Regions from separate parts of the Nocardia heshunensis genome, predicted to be linked through region 2. Evidence: riboswitches for the same ligand, from Rfam matches in the RefSeq annotation. Region 2 holds a riboswitch; the other holds the start of a gene.
The links. Region 2 has a riboswitch for cobalamin ahead of cobN (cobaltochelatase subunit CobN). Riboswitches for the same ligand answer to the same signal wherever they lie in the genome.

Region 1: it holds a riboswitch for cobalamin, as region 2 does, so the genes downstream of both, metE (5-methyltetrahydropteroyltriglutamate--homocysteine S-methyltransferase) here and cobN (cobaltochelatase subunit CobN) in region 2, are expected to answer to the same signal.

What each region holds. Positions count from the first base shown of each region.
Region 1 is NZ_BAAGTC010000009.1:724,827-730,056, forward strand. It holds gene metE (5-methyltetrahydropteroyltriglutamate--homocysteine S-methyltransferase) at 1-1,337, opposite strand, end outside; cobalamin riboswitch at 1,480-1,684, opposite strand; gene ACYVN4_RS31495 (SDR family NAD(P)-dependent oxidoreductase) at 1,640-2,629, opposite strand; gene ACYVN4_RS31500 (serine/threonine-protein kinase) at 2,749-4,248, opposite strand; gene ACYVN4_RS31505 (DUF7373 family lipoprotein) at 4,273-5,230, opposite strand, start outside.
Region 2 is NZ_BAAGTC010000007.1:208,692-213,921, forward strand. It holds gene ACYVN4_RS24000 (hypothetical protein) at 1-364, opposite strand, end outside; gene cobG (precorrin-3B synthase) at 490-1,689, opposite strand; gene ACYVN4_RS24010 (hypothetical protein) at 1,920-2,150, opposite strand; adenosylcobalamin-variant (AdoCbl-variant) riboswitch at 2,380-2,449, shown strand; gene cobN (cobaltochelatase subunit CobN) at 2,495-5,230, shown strand, end outside.

The DNA of each region.
Region 1 (5,230 bases), on a different contig from region 2:
CGGTCGCGGCGGATGGCGTCGGTCTGCGGATAGGAGCCGATGGTGGTGGTCGGCAGCGGCGGCAGCGGAAGGCGCTCATGTTGCAGCACACGACGTTCCGCGGCGGGCGCGCGGCGGGTGGCGTCCGGGCCGAGCGCGGCCAGGCGGGCCCGGACGGTGTCGTCGCGCAGGCGCGGATCGGTGCCGCGCGCGGCCAGTGCGGCACGGGCGGTGGACAATTCGTCGGCGACCGCTTCGGTCCCGGCGTGCAGGGCGGTCGCGAGCAACCGCACCTCGGCCACCTTCTCCGCCCCGAAGGCCAGCCAGGACCGCACGCTCGGGTCGAGCGCCGCTTCGGCGTCGAGCGAATACGGCACGTGCAGTAGCGAACTGGAGCTGGACACGGCCAGCGCGCCGCTGCCGCCGAGCAGGGTGCCCAGCGTCGCCAGGGCCCGATCCGGGTCGTTGCGCCACACATTGCGGCCGTCGACGACCCCCGCCACCACGAGCTTGGTGGCCAGCGCCGGCACCGAGGTCACGTCCTCGACGGTGGTCCCGGCCGTGAAATCCAGTGCCACGCCGTCGATGTCGGTGGCGGCCAGCATCGGCAGCGCCGCGCCCGGTCGACCGAAGTAGGTGGCCACCAGCAGCCGCGGCCGGTCGGTGCCCGCCGACAGCTCCGCGTACACGTGCTGCACCAGGGCGAGTTCCACCTCGGACAGGTCGGTGACCAGCACCGGCTCGTCGATCTGTACCCATTCGGCCCCGGCCGCGGCCAAGCGCCGCAACAGCTCTCGGTACAGCGGCAGTAGATCGCTCAATCGGCGCAGTGCATTGCCCTCGGCATCCTTGGCCAGCTTCAGGAAGGTGAGCGGCCCGATCACCACCGGCCGCGCGGGCACCCCGAGCGCCTGCGCCTCGGCCAGCTCAGCGAGGAGCTGCTCCGGGTGCAGGCTGAACGCGGTGTCCGGGCCCAGTTCGGGAACCAGGTAGTGGTAGTTGGTGTCGAACCACTTGGTCATCTCCAGCGGTTCGACCTCCGCGGTCCCGCGGGCCGCCGCGAAATACCGGTCCAGCGGATCTGCGATCCCGGCCACCCGGGGCGGCAGCGCACCGAACAGGACTGCGGTATCGAGCATTTGGTCGTAGTACGAGAAGGTGCCCACCGGCACCGAGTCGAGTCCGGCGGCCACGAGCGCGGTGAGCTGCTCGGCGCGGAGTTCACGCCCGACGGCGTACAGCGCGACCGCGTCGATCCGGCCCGCCCAATACGATTCGACGGCCCGTTTGAGTTCCCGGCGCGGCCCGATCCTGGGCAGGCCGAGCACCGTCGCGGTGAAGGGTGAAATGCTGGTCACGGGTAATCTCCAGTGCTCCAAGTCCACTGGCCGTCGCCACAAGAGCGCACGAAACCCGGGCAGCCCACGACCGCCGTTGTCACGGCAGCGGGAAACCACCGGCCCGTCCGCCCAGTCCACGAGGCGATGACCGCCGGATACGGCGTACCCGGCACAGTAGGCAGGTCTTCGGACTCACAGGCACCGGCCCGAATGGGCCGACCTACTGGCCGTCGCTTCCCGGGCTCGCGCCCAGTGCTCATGACGGCGGTCGTTCCTGCATACCGCTGCGGGACAGTTCCGGATTCTCACCGGATTCCCTCTCACCGAATCCCCCTTGCGGAAGAACCGGTTTCGACGCCGAACGCGGGACCAGACCGAGTCTCGCCCGTTGCGCCCGGCGAACCGACTGCACCCGCGAGCATAACGCGGTGTTGCGCCCGGGCGATGATCGCGTCCATCACCCGGGCCATCAGGCGCGGCGCCGCACCGGCGAGCCAGCGCAGCAGTCGGGCGCTCCGGGAGGGCACCACCGTGGCGCGGCCCCGGGCCGCCCCGACCAGCAGCGCCCGGGCCACCGCGGTCGCGGTGATCGGGGCGGAACCGCTGAGCGCCACCAGTTCCGCCGGTTTGGTCGCGGCCTCCGCCGACAGCTGCGGAGTGTCGACATCCGGTGGCAGCACCACCGTGACCGAGACGCCCGCGGGCCGCAGCTCCTGCCGCAGGACCTCGCACAGCGCGCGCACCGCGAACTTGCTGGGGCTGTACGCGCCGTAACCGAAGCAGGGCAGCACCCCGGCCATGGAGGAGATCACCGTGATGCTGTCGCGGTCGCCCTCCCGCAGATCGGGCAGCACCTCCCGGATCACGTGCAACGCACCGAAATAGTTGACGGCCATGTGCTTGTCGAAATCGGCGAGCGCGAGCCGCGAGAAGTAGTCCGGCTTGGCGATCCCGGCGCATGCGATCACCGCCTGGACCCGACCGTGTTGCGCACGGGCGAGTTTCAATGCCGCGCGCATGTCCTCGGGCCGGGTGACGTCGGCGGCAATGGCGGCCAGCCGTCCCGCTTCACTTGGCACCCGGACCGAAAGCGCCTCCAGCGCCGAGTCTTCCAACGCGAGCACACTCACCCGCGCCCCCGCCGCCAAGGCCATCCGGGTCACCTCGAGCCCGATCCCGCTACTGCCGCCGGTCACCACCACATGGCGGCCCTCCCAGTACTTGGCCACCTCGACCGGCAGTCCGTGCCCGCGCCCGTCGCTCAGCCGGTACCGTGCCGAAAACCTGCCGCCGACTCGCAAACCCCGCATCACCGACTCCTTTCGTCCTGCCGTCCGGGCCTCCCGAACCTGACGCCGATCCTGGGTGGCGATCGACAAGCCCACGGCAGCGCTTCGGCAAGAACGTGTAAGAATCCGCGCGCGGAGGTTCAGAGCACCTTGGCGATCGACGGGACCACGCGCTGGACCAGGATGTCGGGGGAGGCGGGAGTCCAGTTCATGAAGGCCTGTGCGGTGGCGGGATCGTCGACGATGACCAGGCGTGTGTGGTCGAGGGTGGAGGACAGGAAGCCACTGGGCAGGCCGCGCAGACCGCCGTTGCCCGCCTGTTTGTCGGTGCGGACGACGATGATCAGGTCGACATTCGGGATCAGTGCGTCGCTGGGTGACAGGGCGCGGGGAGAGGCTTCCTCGGTCTTGGCGCGGTAGTCGGTGCTGTAGTGGAAGCCGATGTCCTGCAGGAACTTTCCCTGATCACTGGTGTCGAGATCGGCGGAGAGGGTGCCGTCGCCGAGGTTGAACGCCACCACGGTCTTGGTCTGGAAGACCGGATGGGCCGAACGGACCTGAGACACGGAATCGACCGGGGTGGTTGTCGTGATGGCCGAGCCCCCGCCGGTGGTCGAGTGGTGGGTGGCGACGAACACGGCCACGCCCGAAACCGCCAGCAGCACAACCACTGCTGCACCGAGCAGGACGCGCAGCAGCCGCGTCGACCGCGGCCGGGCTTGCGGACGGTCGATCGGATCGGTCGGGGGTGCCTCCGCGAAAACCACTGGACCGAACGGTGATCCGCCCGCCAGCGCCAGCGCCGCATCGGCGGTGAACTGCCGGCAGGTGGCGTAGCGCTGCGCCGGATCCTTCGCCAGCACCTTCGCGATCACGCCGTCCAGCGCGGGCGGCAGATCCGGCCGCATGGCGCTGATCGCGGGCGGCGGGTCCTGCAGATGCCCCAGCGTCGCCTGGGCCAGTGAGGTCACCGGGAACGGTGTCCGCCCGGTGAGCAGCTTCACGAAAGCGCAACCGAGACTGTAGATATCACCCCGGTGATCCAGCGGCCCCGCCACCAGCCGCTCGGGCGCCGCATAGGCCAGGGTCGCCATCAGGCTGTCGCCGGAGGTCAGCTCCCGGTTGTCAGCGACCGAGGTCGCCACCCCGAAGTCGGTGAGCAGCGCCCGTTCCTCGCCGTGTTCGGGATCGTCCTCGTTGCGGGTGAGCAGGAAGTTGGCGGGCTTCACGTCCCGGTGCAGCAGCCCGCGCCGGTGCGCGTAGTCGAGGGCCTTGCCGACATCGGTGATGATGCGCAGCGCCCGCTGCGGGGTCAGGCCGCCCGGATGCTGCTTCAGCTCGACGGAGGCGTCGGTACCCGCCACGTACTGCATGGCGATCCACAGCCGCCCGTCCTCCTCGCCGCGCGCGTAGACGGTGACGATATTCGGATGATCCAGTTCGGCAGAGAGATTCGCCTCCCGCTCGAACCGGTTGCGATACATCTCATCGTGCGACAGATCCGCGCTCAGCACCTTCAACGCGTCCAGCCGCCGCGGGAACATCGGATCCTGCACCAGATACACGGTGCCCATCCCGCCACTGCCGAGCACCCGGATCACCCGGTAGCCGCCCACAATGGTGCCGGGCCGCAACGGCATGCTGTCCCCTCCGACTGTCGGTTGTCAGATGTGACCATAAGCCAGGAGCTCGTACTGTGCCGAAAGTCGTTGGCGCAGATCCTGGGACTGCTCGGCGGAGACCTCGGCCATGTAGCGGTCGTAGGGCAGGTAGCAGAGGTATTTGTTGCCGAGGGTGTCGTCGTCCTTGGCCTGCAGGCAGCGGGCGGTGGGGAGGCCGGGTGGCGGGTCGATGGGCTTGTAGCGGTCGAGGAGCTCGTCGACGAAGGCTCCGGTGAGGCGTTGCGCGGCCGCGGCATCGCGGGCGCGGTACACGCCGCTCAGTGCGTGCGCCACCAGATCGACTCCGGCGCTGTCGAAGGCGGCCTTGGTGGCCGCCGGGCGATCATCGGTACTCAGGGCCGCGTGCGGCGTGTACAGCCCCTCGATCGCCCAGATCTGGCCCTGACCCGGCGGCAGGGTGCGGCTGAGCAGGTCCTCGGGATCGGTGGCGAGACCGGCGAGTTGATCGACCGGCGTGGGCTGGAAGTCCTTCATCGCATCGATCGCCCGATCCAGCAGCTTCTTCGTCGCGTCGATCAGCGACCCGGGACCGTCGGGCACGGTCAGCATGTCGGAGGCGTAGACCCAGTAGAGGTAATTGCCCTGCGTGACAAAGGTTTTCACCGACTCCAGATTGGTGAGCCGGGACTTCGCATCCGGATAGCCCGGCACCGTCACCGGCCCCTTGTCCGGATACTGCGGATCCTGGTCTCCCACCAGGTGATTCGCGGCCGAGACCGCCTGCTCCGGCTTGGCGAAACGCAGCACCGTGAGATCCAGGCTCAGCCCCAGCGACACATCCTCGCGGTGTCGTCCACCGGTCTGCCACCCGGCGATCAGGCCCGGCGTCCAGTCGGTGAACTTGTCGATGCCCAGCACCGGATAGTCCGGGGTGACGGCGTTCCCGCCGTGGCCGTACACCAGCCGATCGTCGACATCCAGCGCCAGCGGCAGATGCTCG
Region 2 (5,230 bases):
CGTCCACGAGCAGCAGCAGGCCCGTGCCGAACGCCGGAAGGATCAGCACGACCCGGCGCTTCCAGCCCAGATAGGCGGTGGCCGCCATCATCAGCACCAAGGCAACGTCGAAGCCGATCCAGGCCAGCGACCAATTGCGCGCCTGATAGTCATCCGGCAGCGTGAACCCGAGATAGACGATCCACGGGATCAAGGCGATACACCCGCCGACCATGAGCGCCAACCGCACCCGCCGATGCACCTTCACCACCTCCGGTCGCGGCAACACGCGCTCCGGCGGCGGCTGCAACCGGCGGATCAACGCCCGGCGATCCTCGTCGGACATCCCCGCGATCTCCTCATCGCTGAGCTTCGCGAACGGCATGACCGCCTCCCGGCTCCGAACTTGCCACCGCGTTGGATGACACCGCGCTGGTAGATCCACTCTGCACCGCCCCGGGCGGTCGCCGCACCTGTCCAAGATCTGTGTGGTCGCCCGCGGCCGGACACTCAGTCGGTGGGGACGATGCGGTAGCCGTCGGTGGTGGCGATGACGTCGGTGACGTGGCCTTTGGGGCGACCGCAGCGGCGGTCGCAGCCGGACCAATGTTGGCGGCCAGCTGCGACGACGTCCGTGGCGTCGAGGCCCTCGCGGGCGAATTGTGGTGCGCCGGTGGGGACTACGCGGCCGGACTCGACTGCCTCGGCGGCATCGGCGCGGACGTCGGTGAGGGATTTCGCGCAGCCGGGCATGCCTGCGCAGGCGCTGAGCAGCAGCCAGGGGGAGTTGGCGTCGAAGATGAGGCCCATGGGGGCGAGTACGCGGACCACTTGCTCGGCGGTCCAGTCGTCGAGGTCGGTGAGGACCAGGCTGCGCCAGGGGGTGAGGAAGACGGGGCGTTCGACGGCCGCGATGAATTCGGCGGTGCGGGCGGGGAGGGAGCCGAGGCGGACGCCTGCGCCGAGGGCCACCTTGTCGTCGTCCTGGGTGAGCCAGCCGATCGGAATGTCCTGGCGGGGGGCCACTTCGAGAGGCTCGCCGGAGGCGTCGAGGTCGGTGTGGGCGGTCAGGAGGTGTTCGGTCAGGCGGGTGCCGCCGTCCGGGATTTCGTGCAGTCGCCACTGGCCGTCGCGCAGTTCCAGGAAGCCGTGGGCGGCGGCGAGCATGAGGTCGACCGCGTCGGCGGCGGGGACGCGCACGCCGGTGTCCTTGCCTGCCAACAGGAGTGCGTAGGTGTTCGCGTCGAGGGCGTGCACGCCGATGTCGCCGCCGAGGCCGCTGACGTCGCCGCGGCCGTCGTCGAGGGTGAACAGGACGCGGCCGGGGAGTTCGGCCAGGCGCGGATGCGCGCGCAGGCCCTCGTCGAGAGCCGGGACCAGGGGGTGCACGTCGGTCCAGCCACCGAGGCGGCCGGACAGGGGCGAGGCGATGATGTTGCGGATCCGCTCGTGGGTGGCGCTGGGCAGCAGCCCGGCCTCGGTGAGCCGGTCGGTCAGCGCGGCGGCGTCGCGGACCTGCCGCAGCTGTACGTTTGCGCGTGAGGTGAGTTCGATGTTCCCGTCGCCGAGGTCGACCGCCGCGGCGGCGAGGGACTGCAGCTGTTCGGGGGAGAGGCGGCCGCCGGGTACGCGGATGCGGGCGAGGGGACCGTCGGCTGCTTCGTGCAGGCGCAGCACGCCCGGGCAGGAATCGGGATCGGATCGCGTCATGACGCCTCCAGACTACGGAGGATGCTGAGGTCGAGCATGCGCGGGCTGCACCAGCAGGTCACGGGTACAGCGACCCCGTAGATCACAAGTATCCAAATCTGTAGATATTGCAATCTAAGCATGATTTGCCGGAATGGTCGGTGTGGCTACAAAAAGATTCCGGGGCATTGAGCCCCGGAATCTGTTCGGTGAATCGTTTGATTTGTCCGGCGAATCCGATGAGCCGGGGGTCAGCCGGCCTGGTGGGGTTCGATGGACTTCGGGGCGCCGCGTCGCCGCGCGAAGGCGGGGGAGACTTCCCACGTGTCGTTCATGAGGCTGGGGACATTGTGGTGTTCGACGTGGTCGCGGTGGATGGTGGTGCTCATGATCGTGATGCCGAAGAGGACCGTGGCGGCGCAGATGATGCCGGAGAGCATGGCCCACTGCGTGTGACCGGAGCCGGCGGCCGTGAGGGCCATGGCCAGCGTTGCGAAGGCAACCAGTGCGCAAAAGTATCCCGACCAGGCAGCAAAGCGATTCCGCCTGACCCATCCTGGAGTACGTGGCATACCCGCAGCTTACGGGCGGACCGGTCGGTCTCCCATGTTCTCGGACGAGCCTTAGCCGCACTGTGATCCGAGCGCGCGGCGAGTATCGACCAGGGCGCGTTGCGGGGGCCGCGCACCGGGCGCGATAGCATCGGCGAGCTCGTCGAACGGAAGAAACCGGTGCAATTCCGGTGCGGTCGCGCCACTGTGACAGTCAGACCTTCCGGCGAGCGCCATACCGTGCTGGGCGCGTCACCCGAGGAAGGCCGACACCTGTGATTCTGCTGCTGTCCACGTCCGATACCGATCTGCTGAGCGCGCGCGCCAGCGGCGGCGAGTATCGGCTCGCCAATCCCGCACGGCTGTTGCCGGAGGATCTGCCCGCGCTGCTCAAGGGCGTCGAGCTGGTGATCGTGCGCATTCTCGGCGGCAAACGTGCCTGGGAGACGGGCCTGGAGGCGGTGCGCGCCAGCGGGATTCCGATGGTCGCGCTCGGCGGTGAGATCGCACCGGATGCCGAGCTCATGGAGTGCTCGACGGTGCCGGGCGGCGTGGCCGCGGACGCACACAACTACCTGGCCGCGGGCGGGCCGCGAAACCTGCTGCAGCTGCACAACTTCCTGTCGGACACGGTGCTGCTGACCGGGCACGGGTTCGAGCCGCCGGTGGAGATGCCGAGCTGGGGTGAACTGGAACGGGATTCGCGGGCAGCCGCCGACGACGCCCCGACCGTGGCTGTCGTCTACTACCGCGCCCAGCATCTGGCCGGGAACACCGGCTACATCGACGGGCTGTGCAAGGCCATCGAGGACAAAGGCGCGCGGGCGCTGCCGCTGTACTGCGCCTCGCTCCGTACCGCTGAGCCGGACCTGCTCGCCGCGCTGCGGACCGCCGACGCGCTGGTGGTCACCGTGCTGGCCGCCGGTGGCACCAAGCCCGCGACCGCGTCGGCCGGTGGCGACGACGAGGCGTGGGATGTGGGGGCGCTCGCGGACCTGGATGTGCCGATCCTGCAAGGACTCTGCCTGACCAGTGGCCGGGAGCAGTGGGAGGCCAATGATGACGGCCTGTCGCCGCTGGATGTGGCCACCCAGGTGGCGGTGCCGGAATTCGACGGCCGCATCATCACGGTGCCGTTCTCGTTCAAGGAATTCGACGCCGACGGACTGTCGACCTATGTGCCTGACGCCGAACGCGCGGCGCGAGTGGCGGGTATCGCGGTGCGGTACGCGCGACTGCGCCACATTCCGGTCGAGCGCAAGAAGATCGCGATCGTGCTGTCGGCGTACCCGACCAAGCATGCCCGCATCGGCAATGCCGTCGGCCTGGACACCCCGGCTAGCGCGATCCGGCTGCTCACCGAAATGCGCGCTGCCGGTTACGATCTCGGCGCGGAAGGGGAGATCCCCGGCCTCGAACAGGGCGACGGTGACGCGCTGATTCACGCTCTGATCGCCGCCGGTGGGCAGGACCCGGATTGGCTGAGCGCAGAACAGTTGGAGGGCAACCCGATTCGTATCGGCGCGGGCCTCTACCGGCAGTGGTTCGACACCCTGCCGGAGGATCTGCGCGAGGGTGTCACCGAGGCCTGGGGTGCGGCGCCGGGCGAGCTCTACGTGGACCGCTCGGCCGATCCCGAGGGTGAAATCGTCATCGCCGCACTGCGTTTCGGCAATGTAGTGCTGATCGTGCAGCCGCCGCGCGGATTCGGCGAGAACCCCGTCGCCATCTACCACGACCCGGATCTGCCGCCGAGCCACCACTATCTGGCCGCCTACCGCTGGCTGGCCGCCCCCGAGGGCTTCGCCGCCGACGCGGTCGTGCACCTGGGCAAGCACGGCAACCTGGAATGGCTGCCGGGCAAGACCCTCGGCATGTCGGCCTCCTGTGGCACCGATGCCGCGTTGGGCGATCTGCCGCTCATCTACCCGTTCCTGGTCAACGACCCGGGCGAGGGCACGCAGGCCAAGCGCCGCGCCCACGCCACCCTGGTCGATCACCTGATCCCGCCGATGGCGCGCGCCGAAACCTACGGCGACATCTCGCGTCTGGAGCAGCTGCTCGACGAGCACGCCAATATCTCCGCGCTGGACCCGGCTAAGCTGCCCGCCATCCGCCAGCAGATCTGGACGCTCATGCGGGCGGCCAAGATGGACCACGATCTGGGTCTGGCCGAGCGGCCGGACGAGGACGTGTTCGACGACATGCTGCTGCACGTCGACGGCTGGCTGTGCGAGATCAAGGACGTGCAGATCCGCGACGGCCTGCACATCCTGGGGCAGGCCCCGGCCGGGGAGGCCGAGGTCGATCTGGTGTTGGCCATGCTGCGCGCCCGGCAGTTGTGGGGCGGCGAGGTCAATGTGCCGGGTCTGCGAGAAGCATTGGGGCTCAGCGAAGCCGGGGACGAGTCGCGCGAGCGGGTGGACGCGTTCGAGAAGCTGGCGCGTGAGCTGGTGCTGACCATGCAGGAGGTCGACTGGGACGTCGACTCCATCGACGCGGTCACCGAGACCATGCTCGGCGGGGAACTCGCCGAGGCCGCCGGGCTCACCGACATTGAAGGCCCGCTGACCGAGGTGCGTCGGGTGCTGGGCTTCGCGGCCACCGAGGTGGTGCCGCGGCTGCGGCAGACCGGGGTCGAGATCTCGCGCATCCTGCACGCGCTCAACGGCGGATTCATTCCGGCCGGGCCGAGTGGTTCGCCGCTGCGCGGGCTGATCAATGTGTTGCCGACCGGGCGCAACTTCTACTCGGTCGATCCCAAGGCGGTGCCGTCGCGGCTGGCGTGGGAAACCGGTCAAGCCATGGCGGATTCGCTGCTGGAGCGGTACCTGGTCGATCACGGCGAGTACCCGCGCTCGGTGGGCCTGTCGGTGTGGGGCACCTCGGCTATGCGGACCTCCGGCGACGATATCGCCGAAGTCTTCGCGCTGCTGGGTGTGCGGCCGGTGTGGGATGAGGCCAGCCGCCGCGTCACCCGGCTCGAGGCGATCTCCCTGGAGGAGCTGGGC